Regions from separate parts of the Brevibacterium sp. HMSC08F02 genome, predicted to be linked through region 1. Evidence: predicted binding sites of a transcription regulator. Region 1 holds the regulator's gene; the other holds the start of a gene.

Region 1 (6,941 bases):
TGGCGATCCACATGTACCAAGGGCCGCTGAGAGCAACAACAGCGCCGATGACCAGTGCGACGAATGCAACTGCGGCGACGATCATCCAGACGATTGCGGTGCGCGCAATTGCGGCACGAGCGCCCGTCATAGTCAGTGCGCTTGCCTGCATCTTGCTGATATCAGCCGTGTGCTGCGCGCCTTCGATGTCAGCGGGATCTGCCTGCCCCAGAAGCAGACGCTCGACGTCTTCGGGGAGGTTCTGCAGGGCCAGACCCGCCGGAACTTCTGACTGGCGCTTGCCCCCGCGGTAGTGGCCGGAGGCGATGGCGTCGTCTTCACGGACGAGCAGAAGAACTTCGTAGCGGCCAGCCATCTTCGACAGCTTCTGGGTGACTTCGGTGGCGTGTTCGCGGCTGGCGTCGTCAAGAACAATGGCCGAAAAGCCGCCGACGGGCACGACAGAACCGCGAATATCGCTCAACACGCAAGCGGCTGCAAGCTGTTTGGGGTCGCCGAAGGGTGTGACTACGAGTGCTGTGTTCACAGGGCCCCCTTGGTGGAGGGAATAGCTCCACCAGTGCGCGGGTCGGCTTCAAGCGCCATGCGCAGAGCGCGAGCAAAGGCCTTGAATTCAGCTTCTGCAATGTGGTGGGGGTCCCGACCGGCAACAAGTGTGAGGTGGACGGTCAGGCCCGCGTTGATGGAAAGAGATTCAAGAGCGTGGCTGACCATGGAGCCCGTGAAGTGTCCGCCGATCATGGCGTACTGGAAGCCTTCGGGTTCGCCGGTGTGAACGAAGTACGGGCGGCCGCTGATGTCGACGACAGCCTGCGCGAGTGCTTCATCCAAAGGAACTGCCGCATCGCCGTAGCGGCGGATGCCCGCTTTGTCTCCGACAGCGTCTTTCAGTGCCCAGCCGATGGTGATGGCGGTGTCTTCGACCGTGTGGTGAACATCGATTTCGATGTCGCCTTCGGCTTTGACCGTCAGATCGCACAGGGAGTGGCGAGCCAGCGCGTCAAGCATGTGGTCGTAGAAAGGGACTCCGGTTGAGATGTCGGATTTCCCTGTTCCGTCGAGATCAATTGTGACGTCGACCTTGGATTCACTGGTGTGACGTGACGCCGTCCCGATCCTCTGGGCCATCAATCCTCGTTTCCATTCGGCTGCTGCTGACCGCGCGGCGCGGTCAGGCCAATCCTATCGGGAGGGAACGAGGATGCGCTGGCCAGGGTGAACCGTGGAAGAGTCCAGACCGTTCATGTCGACGATGGCGGTCAGAACGTCACGAACGTCTTCCCCACCAGCGGAGTCACGGGCGATTTCCCACAGTGACTGGCCTTCTTCGACGATGACCATCTGGGTGTCTTCCGCATAGAGCGGTTCCGCATTCGAGGCCGAAGCCTCTGACCGGATGAAGAGGACGGCGCACAGAGCTACCGCAGCGATGACAGCGAGAGCCGCCATGCGCCGCACCCAAAAGATCCGGCCTTCCCTTACCGAACGGTGCGGTGCGCGAGCGAGCGTGTGCATTCTTCCTCCTAACACAGCCAGAGCCTTCGGCCCCGACAATGCGATGTGGCGTACGGCCGCTTGCCCCACGGCCATTCGCATTATTCGAACTGATGTTCTAAGACACACATTAGAACACAATCCAATGTTTGTCGAACATCTATGTGAAAATGGATTCGAACACTGCATCCGATTTCCACTGTTCAGAGCTTCCCACGAGGCACTGACATAACCGGCTCCAAGCTTCTGACCTGCAGTAATGTCAGGGGTTCGGGGCGAGAGGACTGAGTCATGACACAGTCGCGTCGCACTCGCGGCCGCCCACGTGACACCGAAGTGGCCAAGGAGGTCAGCTCGTTCCGCAAGCGCCGTGACAGCGAGTCTCCCCTGCCGGTCGCTTCAGCTGCCGCGGACGACCGTTCGCTGTCGGCCCGCCAGCGTCAGGTGCTCGAGACGATCGAGGCGTCCGTGCACAGCAACGGATATCCCCCGAGCATGCGTGAGATCGGCAAGGCCGTCGGCCTTGCTTCCCTTTCGTCTGTTGCGCACCAGCTCAACCAGCTCGAAAAGCTCGGCTATCTGCGCCGCGACCCCAAACGTCCGCGCGCAATCGAGGTAGTCAATCCGGCTGAGGTCGTTGAAACGCCGGCAGCGGACACATCGGCGAACGCCGCCGCCATTCCCGTGGTCGGTCGCATTGCCGCCGGCGGCCCCATCACGGCCGAACAGAATGTGGACGACGTTTTCGTCCTGCCTCGCCAGGTTGTCGGCGCCGGTGACAACCTGTTCCTGCTCAACGTGGTCGGCGATTCGATGATCGATGCGGCCATCTGCCACGGCGACTGGGTGGTTGTGCGCAGTCAGCCGACCGCCGAGAACGGCGAAATCGTCGCAGCCCTACTGGACGACGAAGCAACGGTCAAAACGCTCAAGCGCAAGGACGGCAAGCAGTGGCTGCTGCCGCAGAACCCGGACTACGAACCCATTGACGGCACCTTTGCCACCATCATGGGCGTCGTAACGGCCGTCATCCGCCGCGTCTAGTCTTCCGGTTTGAGTCTTTCGAGAGCCCCGCGGACCACCGCGGGGCTTTCTGTCGTCCACATGGGCGGCAAGGTCGCCATGAGGAAGTTCGCGTAGCGGGCCGTGCGCAGTCGCGAATCGAGCACCGCAACAACTCCGCGGTCGGAAGTTGAGCGAATAAGCCTCCCGGCCCCCTGCGCCAACTTGAGGGCAGCGTGAGTTGCGGAGACGGCCATGAAGCCGTTGGCACCTCGGCGGGCGGCGGCTTCCGTCCGCGCAGTGGCCAGCGGATCGTCAGGACGGGGAAAGGGAATCCTGTCGATCAGTACAAGGCGGCAGGCGTCCCCGGGCACGTCCACTCCCTGCCACAGGGAGATGGTGCCGAACAGGCTCGACTCAGCATCGGAGCTGAAGGACCGTACGAGGCTGCCCAGGCCGTCTTCGCCCTGCAGCAGGATCGGCAGATCAGTGTTCTCACGCATGTATTCCGCGGCTTGTTCGGCTGCGGCCTTCGATGAGAACAGCCCGAGCGCTCCCCCGCGGGAGGCTTCGATGAGTTCCCGCAGCTCTTCAAGCTGTTCGACGTTGAGGCCCCCGCGGCCGGGCTTGGGCAGATGGCCGGCAACGTAGAGGATGCCCTGTTTGGGGTAGTCGAAGGGTGAGCCCACGTCGAGACTGTCGTAGCGCGGACTGTCGGGGCCCTCCAGACCAAGAGAGGCGGCGACCGGTTCAAAACGACCGCCAAGAGCCAGGGTTGCTGAGGTTGCGACGACGGTCGCCTCTTCGAACAGGCCGCGGCGCATGGTGCCGGCAACCGACAGCGGGGCGATGACGAGGCTGACGGTTTCCGTGCCGCGGAAAGCATTCCGGCTGACCCAGACGACGTCGTTGGCGCTGCCGTCGGTCATGCGCTCCGCGAGGTCGAAAACCTCCTGAATGCGAGCGCGCGCCACTGTCAGGCCGGAGTCTGCCTCTTTGCCGCGTTCTGCGTCACCGCATGCGCTCAGCAGCGTGCGAGCGCTGTCGCGCAGAGCGACGACCGCGTCCTGCAGAGGTTCCGGCCACATCCGCAGCAGACCGGCTTCGGCCTGGTCGAGCGCATCCGAAAACGAGGTGCGCGCGGTATCGAAGTCACTCAGCGCTGCCGGTGTTGCGCCGGTGTGTTTTCTGGCTGCCGAGTGCGCGGCTGAGAGCATCGCGTCCGTCAGGCTGCCGGTCAGAGCAGATGTCACGCGGTCGCGCAGTTCGTGGGCTTCGTCGATGATGACTGCCGAGTGCGACGGCAGCACCGAGTTTTCGCCGAAGGCGTCGATCGCCAGCAGGGCGTGGTTGGTGACGACGACGTCCGCACCCGAGGCCTTTGTCCGGGCCAGTTCCGCCCAGCACTCTTCGACCATGGGGCATTTCTGGCCCAGGCAGTCATAGGCGTTGACGGACACGTGCGACCATGTGCGGTCGGAGACTCCCGGCACCAGATCATCGCGGTCGCCCGTGTCGGTGGACTGTTCCCATGATCGAATGCGGGCGATCTCGGATTCCAGGGCGCTCATGGATCCGCCCCGGTGTGCCGCATCGTCGGCTCCCATGTCGAACAGGAGCCCCGCCTCGTCATCCGGGTATCCCCCGGCGAGTTTGTGTTTGCACAGGTAGTTCCGCCGCCCCTTGAGAACGGCCGCGCTCGGCCGGCGGCCTAAGTCTTCGCGCAGGGCTTTGGCCAAGCGCGGGATGTCGCGGTCGACGATCTGCGCCTGCAGCGCCAGCGTTGCGGTGGAGACGATGACGCGCTCACCGGAGCCGACGGCGTAGCGCACCGCGGGCACGAGGTAGCCCAGCGACTTACCCGTTCCGGTTCCTGCCTGCACCAGCAGGTGCGTTTCGCTTTCCAAAGCCGAGTTCACGGCTTCGGCCATCTGCTGCTGACCCTCGCGGGGGCTGCCGTTGAGTGCGGCGACGGCCTTCTCCAGCAGTCCCGCGACGTCCTTCACTCGCGGGCCCCCGCCGGATCATCACCCAAGTCAGGTGAGACACGGTCAGGCGAGGTGGTCTCGGCATCGGGGGTCGGCACCTCGTACGAGGTGGACTCAGGTGAGTCGGGCACCTGCACCGGGGTGCTGTCCTCGGCTGGTCTGGCACCGGCATACATGTCGGGCCGGCGGAAGGGTTCGAGCTGGGCGGCGAGGTCGCCGTTGACGAAAGCGTGGACGACGGTGCCCTCGTCAATGTGTTCGATGCGCTCGATTTCGCCGTCTTCGTGCACAGCCGAGAGCAGGTCGCCGCGGTTGTAGGGAATGAGAGCGGTGAGTTCGTATTCGGGGTGTGGGAGCGCTTCTGCGATGGTGGTGCGCAGAATGTCGAGGCCCTCACCGGTGTGCGCGGAGACTGCCACGGCGCCGGGGTGGCGGCGCATGAGGCGGGCGACGGCATCGGGTTCGGCGATGTCGGCCTTGTTGATGACGATGAGTTCGGGTACGGAGGGGTCGACGACATCGGCGAGGACGTCGTGAACGGCTGCGATCTGCCCTTCCGGGTCGGGGTGCGAACCGTCGACCACGTGGAGCAGAACATCGGCCTGCCCGGCTTCTTCCAGGCTGGAGCGGAACGCTTCGACCAGCTGGTGCGGCAGATTGCGCACGAAGCCGACCGTGTCGGTCAAGGTGTAAGTGCGGCCGTCTTCGGCCTCGGCGGCTCGGACGGTCGGGTCGAGGGTGGCGAACAGGACGTTCTGCACCATGACCCCGGCGTCCGTCAGACGGTTGAGCAGGCTCGATTTGCCGGCGTTGGTGTAGCCGACGATCGCGACCGAGGGGATGCGGTTGCGTTTGCGGGAGGAGCGTTTGACCTCGCGGGCCGGCGTCATCTTGGCGATGTCGCGGCGCAGCTTCGCCATGCGCTTGCGGATGCGGCGGCGGTCGAGTTCGATCTGGGTTTCACCGGGACCGCGCGAACCGATTCCGGCACCGCCGGCCACCTGACCACCGGCCTGACGCGACATGGATTCACCCCAACCACGCAGACGCGGCAGCAGGTATTCCAACTGTGCGAGTTCGACCTGCGCCTTGCCTTCGCGGCTTTTGGCGTGCTGGGCGAAGATGTCGAGGATGAGTGCCACCCGGTCGACGACCTTGACCTTGACGACGTCTTCCAGTGCACGGCGCTGGGACGGTGCAAGTTCGGAGTCGAAGATGACGGTGTCAGCGCCGACGGCATTTACGATTTCGGCGAGTTCGCGTGCCTTGCCGCGGCCTAAGTAGGTGGCAGGGTCCGGAGTGTCGCGTCGCTGGATGACACCGTCGAGGACAGTTGAGCCGGCAGTTTCGGCGAGTGCTGCGAGTTCGCGCAGAGAGTCTTCGGCGGCTTCGGCCGTGCCTTCCGTGTACACCCCGGCGAGCACCACGTTCTCCAGGCGGACGTCGCGGTATTCGACTTCCGTGACGTCTTCAAGTTCCGTCGACAGGCCAGCCACGCGACGCAGCGCGGCACGTTCCTGGACGTCGAAGTTGGTGTCGTCATCAGCGGCAAGCTCCGCTGCCGTGAGCGATGAGTCAGCCCGCGACAGGACGCGGTTGATGATGTCGTCTTCGCGGGTGGGCTCTGTTTTCGGGGAGCCGGGGGTCTTGCCCGAGGTGCCGGGGCGGGTTTCGTCGGAACCCGAGGTGCCGCGGGCCTCACCCGAGGTGCCGGGGGTTGAAAGTTCGTCTTCTTCTCGCATTGCGGCCCATTGTCCCACAGGGCGCAGTTTTCGGTGCCGCGAGCGCGTAGGCTTGGATGCCGTGAGCGAGCACTACTTTTCTTCCGCCCCAAACGCACAGTCACGTCCGCGCCCACTTGAGGTGCGCCTGGCCGGTCACGACCTGACAGTCACAACGGACGCCGGCGTGTTCTCGCCCGGCCGCGTGGACAAGGGCACCGCGGTCCTTCTGGACCGCCTGCCCGAGGTGCCCGCCGGCAACCTGCTGGACATGGGGTGCGGCTGGGGTCCGATCGCGCTGCACGCCGGTCTCGCCGCCCGTGACGCCGGGACGGACACCCGCATCTGGGCTCTCGATGTCAACGAACGCTCACTCGAACTGACGAAGAAGAACGCCGCCGAGGCGGGGCTCAGCTCGATCCGCCCCGTCACCGCCGAACAGATCCCAGACGATGTCCGCTTCGACGCGATTTGGTCCAACCCGCCGATCCGCGTGGGCAAAGACGTGCTGCACGAACTTCTTCTGACCTGGCTGCCCCGACTGACGCCCGGCGGGGAAGCACTCCTCGTTGTAGCCAAAAACCTCGGCTCAGACTCGCTGCAGAAGTGGATGCAGGAGAACCTTCCGGAGGGCTTCACCATTTCACGCGCCGCATCATCTAAGGGGTTCCGGATCCTTTCGGCTGTCGCGCCGGAGTGACGACTGCCCACGGCAGCAACTCAGACGCACGGACAC
Region 2 (6,941 bases), on a different contig from region 1:
CGGGTCTCCTGGCCAAGCGGGGCATCCGCCACGAGGTCCTCAACGCCAAGAACCACGCGCGCGAAGCCGCGATCGTCGCAATGGCCGGCGTCAAGGGCGCGGTTACGGTCGCCACCAACATGGCCGGCCGCGGTACCGACATCATGCTCGGCGGCAATGCTGAGCACATTGCGGTGGCAGAAATGGAGAAGCGCGGCCTGGACCCGGCCGATGACTCCGAAGAATACGAAGCCCAGTGGCCAGCCGTTCTCGAAGGGGCTGAAAAGCAGGTCGAGGAAGCCGCGGAGGAAATCCGCGAACTCGGCGGCCTCTACGTTCTGGGCACTGAGCGCCACGAATCCCGTCGTATCGACAACCAGCTGCGCGGACGTTCCGGCCGTCAGGGTGACCCCGGTGAATCGCGCTTCTACCTGTCGATGCGTGACAACCTCATGCGCCTGTTCGGCGCTGGTGCCGCAGAGCGTGCACTCGCCCTGGCGAACACCCCGGAAGACGAACCGCTCGAATCGAAGATGGTCAGCCGCGCAATCCTGTCGGCGCAGAACCAGATCGAGCAGCGCAACGCGGAGCAGCGCAAGAACGTCCTGAAGTACGACGATGTTCTCAACCGCCAGCGCACCGTCATCTACGACGAACGCCAGCGCGTTCTCGAAGGCGACGATTTTGAAGACCAGATTCACGACTTCCGCGACGATGTCCTGCGCGCCTACGTCGAAGGCGCGACGGTCGGCGATCCCGAAGACTGGGAAATGGACAAGCTGTTCGTTGCGCTGCAGGACCTCTATGCCACCTCGATTACGCCGGAAGACCTCTACGAGGACGCGGGAGGCAAGAACAGCCTCAGCCGCGAAAAGATCCTCGAAGAAGTCCAGGCGGATGCCGACCTCGCCTACGAAAAGCGCGAAGAAGAACTCGGTTCAGAAGCGCTGCGCCAGCTTGAGCGTCGCGTTCTGCTGACCAGTATCGACAAGCGCTGGCGTGAGCACCTGTACGAAATGGACTACCTGAAGAACGGCATCGGCCTGCGCGCTATGGCGCAGCGCGATCCGCTCGTGGAGTATCAGCGCGAGGGCTTTGAGATGTTCACCCGAATGCAGGACGGCATCAAGGAAGACGCCACGCGCCTTGTCAACAAGCTGCAGGTGCAGGTCAAGACCGTCAAGAGCGACGAGGTCGAAGTTGAGTCCGATGTCTTCCGCACCAAGCTGCCCAAGCTGACGCTGGCCGGCCCCAGCGAATCTGGGGAAAGTGAAGCGCGCACGGACACTGCGGCGGACGACGACGGCGGTTCGGGCAACCGCGCTGAACGCCGCAAGAAGAAGCGTCGCTGAGGCCCCGGTCTGAGCACTGACGAGCCCCCGTGCTGCTATTGCAGTGCGGGGGCTCGCTGTTTGTGGCCGTGTTCGTTCCGCAGGGGTGCCTGCTGTCGGTTCAGGCAGTCAGATATTCGCGGACGATCCACCGGTCGCGATTCTTCTCCAAACGCAGCGCGCAGGCTTTTGTGCGGGGCCGCAGAGCGATCGACACAGCGGCTTCTATGACGTTCGGCGCAGGTGAACTCAAGCGCGGCCGGCCGATGCCGCGGATGTAGTCAACCTGCTGTTCGGATCGCAGTGCGCGGCGCATCCGCAGTGCGGAGACCACGGAGCTGCGGACTTCCGGGTCGAGCCAGCGTTCAATGGACTGCAGGGTCCGCACACCGTATTCGACTTCGGTCAAAGCGGTGACGATTGAGCGCACAAAGGCGGCTGCGGCTGCTGCTTCGCGCTGTTTTTCGGCAGCTGTCTGCTCTTCGGGAGTCGTCGGGCGTTTGTTGAACATGCGGGTACGAGGTGTCGCGGGTCGGGTCAGGGTGAGTGGTTCGGCGGTCATGGCAGCTCCAGTTCGGTGTCGGGGTAGATGAGGTCGGGGTTGCCGCCCAGGGTGTCGGCATTGGCTTTGCTGATGGCGCTTACGCGTTCAGCTGTTGTCTGGCCGGGTTTCGGGTGGGCGATGGCGATCTTCCAGATGCTGTCGCCCTTTTTGACTGTTACGCGCTGAGGCGATTCGGGTTTCGGTGCTTTGCGTTCGGCTTCTTTGCCGTGCGCGTCCTGTTTGCGCTGCTCGGGTTGAGGTTCTTGTTCCTTCGGTTCCTTGGTCTGCGTCCGAGGCGGTTTCGGTTCGGGCTTCTGTGTTGGCCAGCTGGGATCGGCCGGTGGGGCCGTGCTCGGTTCGGGGTAGGGGGTGTCGCCCGGCGGGGACGTCGGCCAGTGCGGCGGGGGTGTTTGCGTGCCCTCGGTCTGGGGTGCTGTGGACTCACCGTGTGCGGCCTCTGCTTGTGAGGGCGAATTCTGCGCCGGTGCCGCGTGGGCTGTTCCGGCGGCGAGAACGACCGCTGTCATGGATGCGGCTGATGCTTTCAGTGCGGCGGGGGCGATCCTGCGCGCCCACGTGGCAAGTGCGACTGCGCCCGGCACGCCGATGAGGTCAAAGACGCGAGCCGCCGCGATGAGTACGAGCGACAGCTGCAGGCGAAGACCGGCGAGGGCTGCCGCGCAGAGTGCTGTTACGACTACCGCGGCACCGATGTCTGCGTTGAGCGCTCGGTCTGCGAAAGAGGGACCCGCTGTGAGCAGCGCGGCGCATATCAGCAGGTGCAGAGCGGATGCTCCCACATGGATTTCTGTTGGCTTCATGTTCACTCCTTTGTGATCATTTGCAACCAAAGTACATGATCAAACGCAAAACACAAGAATGTTCGAATAACTGCGAATAAAATCTTCAAGCCATGGTTTGGCCGTGTGACTGCAGGCACAATGTGGGTATGGATCGTTTTGATGAGCTTTTTGCTGATTTAGAGGGCCAGGCTGCGGCCGAGAGAGCGCGCGAACGCGAGGGCGAGTTCGGTGACCTTGTTGCCGAGAGCTTCTATGAGGTCACCTTTGTGGAGCGCTTGGCCGGCGCAGTCGGTGAGCGCGTCGATCTGCGCACTGTGTCTGGAGCTGTTTCCGGCGTGCTGACCTCGGTGGGCGAAGGGTGCTGCTGTATTGACGGCGGAGTTCTTGTGATGCTTGCAGCTGTCGAAGGTGTGGCATTGAAGCCTCGTGAGCACGCGGTGCAGGAGCGCTGGAGGTCTGCGCGTTCAATTCTGGGGCAGTGGTGTGCTGAGCGTAAGCAGGTGCGGGTTGAAACTGCAGGGACGGCACTGGAGGGGGCGCTGCACGCTGTTGCGCGTGACTATCTGCAGGTGCGCAGACGAGGTGCCTTTGAGCTGGTGCCTTTGCGCAGGATTTCTGTGGTCCGGGTGCTGCAATAGTGCCGCTGTGCGGACGTGCTCACACGTCAGAGCCGGCTTCGATTTCCTGCTGGGTTTGGGCGTACATGCGCTGAATGTAGTTTTCGATTTCAGCTTTTTCGACGCGCCACTGCCCGCGGCCGCCGACTTTGATGGCTCGCAGTTCGCCGGAGCGGACGAGTGCGCGAGCCCCTGCGGTCGAGATGCTGAGCATTTCGGCGACATCGGTCAGGGGGAGGAAGCGTGTTTCGACGACCATTGCGAGCTCCTTGGTCTGGTGGCCAACCGCAAAGGGGTGGGCGAGGGTGGCGTATCCGTGTATATTCAAAGAAGAATATTCCGCAAACTGCATCAAATGATAGCAAAGTACACCTAACGGCAGATAAATCGATCAATGGAGATCTGATGCACACTGCACCCCGTTTCCGCACTCCCAAGCTGCGTGATCCGCGCGTTCTCATAGCTGTTCTCATACTTGTCGCCTCCGTTGTCGCCACTTGGCTGGTGGTCACGAGCGTTGCGAAGACGACGACGGTGTGGGCAGCAGCGGAGCCTTTGGCGCCGGGCACTGTCATCACGCGCGAGAACGTCCGACCGGTCGAAGTGCGACTGCCGGAGGACAGCGGCGGATACAAGCGGGCGTCCGATGACGACCTCATCGGCCAGACGGTTCTCAGCCCCATTGCGGCCGGCGACCTTGTACCGGCATCGCAGGTCGGTTCGGGTGACAGCTTGGGCGGTCGACGAGTTTCGCTTCCGCTGCAGCGGTCTCTGCCGGCAGATGTCAAGGCTGGTTCCCGGGTCGATGTGTGGGCGGTTGACATGCGTGAGGACAGGGGAGAACCGCAGCCTGTTCTGCGCAATGCTGCGGTTCTTGCCGTGAATCGCGATGGTGGTGGGTTCACGGTCAGTTCGGGTGTGAGCGTTGAGGTGTTCGTGCCCAATGACAGTCTGCAGAAGGTTCTGCAGGCCGTTGCGGCTGAAGACCATCTGTCGGTCGTGTCGATTCCGAAGGACCGTCCATGATTTCGGTTGTGCTCGCGGTCGATGTTGAGTTCGAAAGCGCCGCCGCAGCTGCACTTTCGGCTGCCGGCGATATAGCGGTTCGCTCTCGGCCCGCCGATGGGGTTGAACTTGCTGCCGCGATGTCGGCCGGTGCCGCAGAAGTCTATGTGCTGAGCCGCTATTTCCCCGGAGTCGATGCTGAGTTTCGGGATCGCGCGCGCCGGCTGGGTGTGCGCATTCTGGGCTATGGCGCGGGGCTGGTGGCGGACTGGGGTGTGGCTGTCGAGGTGGAGGCCGGCTGTTCGGCGGAAGCCCTGTGTGAGGCTGTGCGCGCCTGTGCTCAGGCTGAACCAGCGGAGGTTTCTGAAGCGCCCGCAGTCGCACCGGTCGAAGCTGGAAGCCCGGGGCGGATTGTCGCCGTGTGGGGCGCTGACGGTGCTCCCGGCCGCTCAACGATTGCGGCAGCGCTTGCCGACATCAGCTCGCGGGCGGCGAGTACGGTTCTCGTCGATGCTGACACGGTCCACGCCGGGCAGGCTGTCATGTTGGGCCTGTTGGACGACGCATCGAAGATCGCCGCTTTGTGTCGCAGCGCAGAATCTCTTGACGACACTGTGATTTCTCGCTGTATTGCCCGCATCCGCGATGGCTTGGATGTGGTGACTGGGCTCAGCCGCGCGGATCGGTGGCCGGAGGTGCGGGCCGGTGCACTGACCGCCGTTCTTGAGGAACTGGCCAAGCGCTATCCGGTTGTCATCGTCGATGTTTCCGCCCGCGTTGACCCCGATGACCCGCTTGCAGATCCCTTCTATGACCGGCATGCGGCAACCAGGGCGGCTCTGGATGCCGCTGATGAGGTCATCGTGGTCGGTGCGGCGGAACCGCCGGCGCTCGTGAGGCTTATGAATGTCCTCAGCAGCGAGCGTTTTCGGCATGCGGAGAAGACACACGTCGTCGTCAACCGGGTGCGCGAAGGTGCTGTGGGAGCCGATCCCGAGCAGCGCATCCAGCAGACACTTCAGCGCTTTGTCGCGTGCGAATCACCGGTTCTGCTGCCGGACGCGCGCGATGCTCTCGACAGGGCAGTTCTTGCCGGCACCACGATCATTGAATCCGCTCCGAAGAATCCCCTGAGCATTGCCCTGTGGGATTTCGCAAGGCAACTCGGGCTCGCCCCGGCCGGGCGCAGGAGAGCACGGAGGCCTCGCAGGCGCGGTTTTGCGAAGCTGCTGAAGAGTTCACCGCGCGACAGCGGGGCTCGCACCGGCGGGCGCGCAGGCATTGGACAATAGGCGTATGAAGAAGCGCGTCTACACAGCTTGTGATTTGGAAGAATTCGCAGCCGCCTGGCCGAACCTGGGGGAGCGGACGGTGTTCTTCCTGACAGATTCAGCGGCAGCCCTGCGCGGGGACGACCTTGATTATGCCGAGTGGCGTGCGATGACGGCCGCGGCGACAGCGGCAGCCGCTTCTGCGGCTTCCAGCGGAACTGCCAGGATCGTGGCGGCTTCCGATGTTGAGGTGAGCGGCGCCTCGACAGTGGATGACCAGATAGCGGTGGGTTCGGCGAGCGTTCCCGCGGCGTCGGTTGTGAGCTTCCACGTGGATGAGCATCTGCGGCACGAAAGCACGGAAGACGATCTCATCCAGCAGGACCTTCTGTGGTACGCGCCTTCTGAAATTGATCACCTGCTGGGGGACTTCCGCGGCTGAGCCGCGCGAGGTTCACTCAGAGCCGCGCGCCCCTCGCTCAGCTCCGCCTCACTCAGAGCCGGCGATGGTGGCCAACCGTTCGCGGAAGACACGTTCGACCGCGGCTGCCGCGGCTTCTTCGATCATGCCGCCCAGCAGCGGGATGGAGGATTCCGCCTCGGCGTCGACCGTGATGAGCGAATGACCGTCACCCAGCCCCTCAGCGGTGATGTCGGCGGTGATGCCAAGCGGTACGCCCGGAATCTCTGCGCTGTAGGCGGCCGGTTGATCCGGGAATGCGTTCGGCACCGTGATCGTCTGTTCGAGGTGCGCGGCTTTGCTCACGAACGCGGCAGCGGCATCGGGAATGTCAAAAGAGGCCAGCGAGGCCCGGGCGTGTACGACGGTTCCGGAGCCAGTCGCTTCGGCTGTGGCAGTGGACCCTTCAGCCGTCTGCCAGCTGTCCGGGGAAGCCAGAATCGAGCGGATCGAGTCGGTTTCCACCCTCAGTCGTTCACTCACGCGAATTTTCTTCATTCGGCAAATATACCGATCGCCATTCACGTCCTAGAGTGGTACCGAAAGCTTTAGACCATTCATGAGGTGATGAGCGTGACGCAGGCGTACACAGCCGAAATCGCACAGCGTTGGCAGCAGCTGTCAGGCAATCCCGGATCAGCTGCCCTTGTCAGCGCGTATTACCCGAATGTCACCGAAAGCGATTTCGAGGTGTACGGCCCAGAAGTGCTCGCGGCCACCCTCGACTACCACTTCGGTGTTGCCCAGCGCTTCGACGGCGAAGCGCCGCAGATTGACATTCACAACCCCGACGCAGAGGCCCCGGACTACACCGGCAACCGCACCATCATCGACATCGTCGTCGGTGACAAGCGGTTCCTCCTGTCCTCGATCGTCAACAAGATCTCCAGCCTCGGCTACGCCATCCGGGCCGTGCACCACCCCATCCTGC

Evidence for each region. Region 1 encodes LexA, which represses DNA repair genes until DNA is damaged. Its sites were predicted from a motif close to TCGAACANNTGTTCGA; they were not measured.
Region 2: the regulator LexA is predicted to act here: its motif matches at 2,726-2,741, upstream of HMPREF3172_RS03215 (LysM peptidoglycan-binding domain-containing protein).

The regions. Positions count from the first base shown of each region.
Region 1 is NZ_KV789342.1:23,986-30,926, forward strand. Features, by position in the region: gene HMPREF3172_RS00825 (hypothetical protein) at 1-526, opposite strand, end outside; gene hisB (imidazoleglycerol-phosphate dehydratase HisB) at 523-1,128, opposite strand; gene HMPREF3172_RS00835 (LysM peptidoglycan-binding domain-containing protein) at 1,183-1,515, opposite strand; gene lexA (transcriptional repressor LexA) at 1,786-2,538, shown strand; gene HMPREF3172_RS00845 (ATP-dependent DNA helicase) at 2,535-4,502, opposite strand; gene hflX (GTPase HflX) at 4,499-6,226, opposite strand; gene HMPREF3172_RS00855 (class I SAM-dependent methyltransferase) at 6,288-6,905, shown strand.
Region 2 is NZ_KV789346.1:83,784-90,724, forward strand. Features, by position in the region: gene secA (preprotein translocase subunit SecA) at 1-1,331, shown strand, start outside; gene HMPREF3172_RS03210 (Rv3235 family protein) at 1,432-1,872, opposite strand; gene HMPREF3172_RS03215 (LysM peptidoglycan-binding domain-containing protein) at 1,869-2,675, opposite strand; gene HMPREF3172_RS03220 (hypothetical protein) at 2,804-3,295, shown strand; gene HMPREF3172_RS03225 (helix-turn-helix domain-containing protein) at 3,315-3,533, opposite strand; gene HMPREF3172_RS03230 (SAF domain-containing protein) at 3,680-4,300, shown strand; gene HMPREF3172_RS03235 (CpaE/TadZ family protein) at 4,297-5,571, shown strand; gene HMPREF3172_RS03240 (DUF6912 family protein) at 5,576-5,992, shown strand; gene HMPREF3172_RS03245 (DUF2505 family protein) at 6,041-6,508, opposite strand; gene HMPREF3172_RS03250 (NAD-glutamate dehydrogenase) at 6,578-6,941, shown strand, end outside.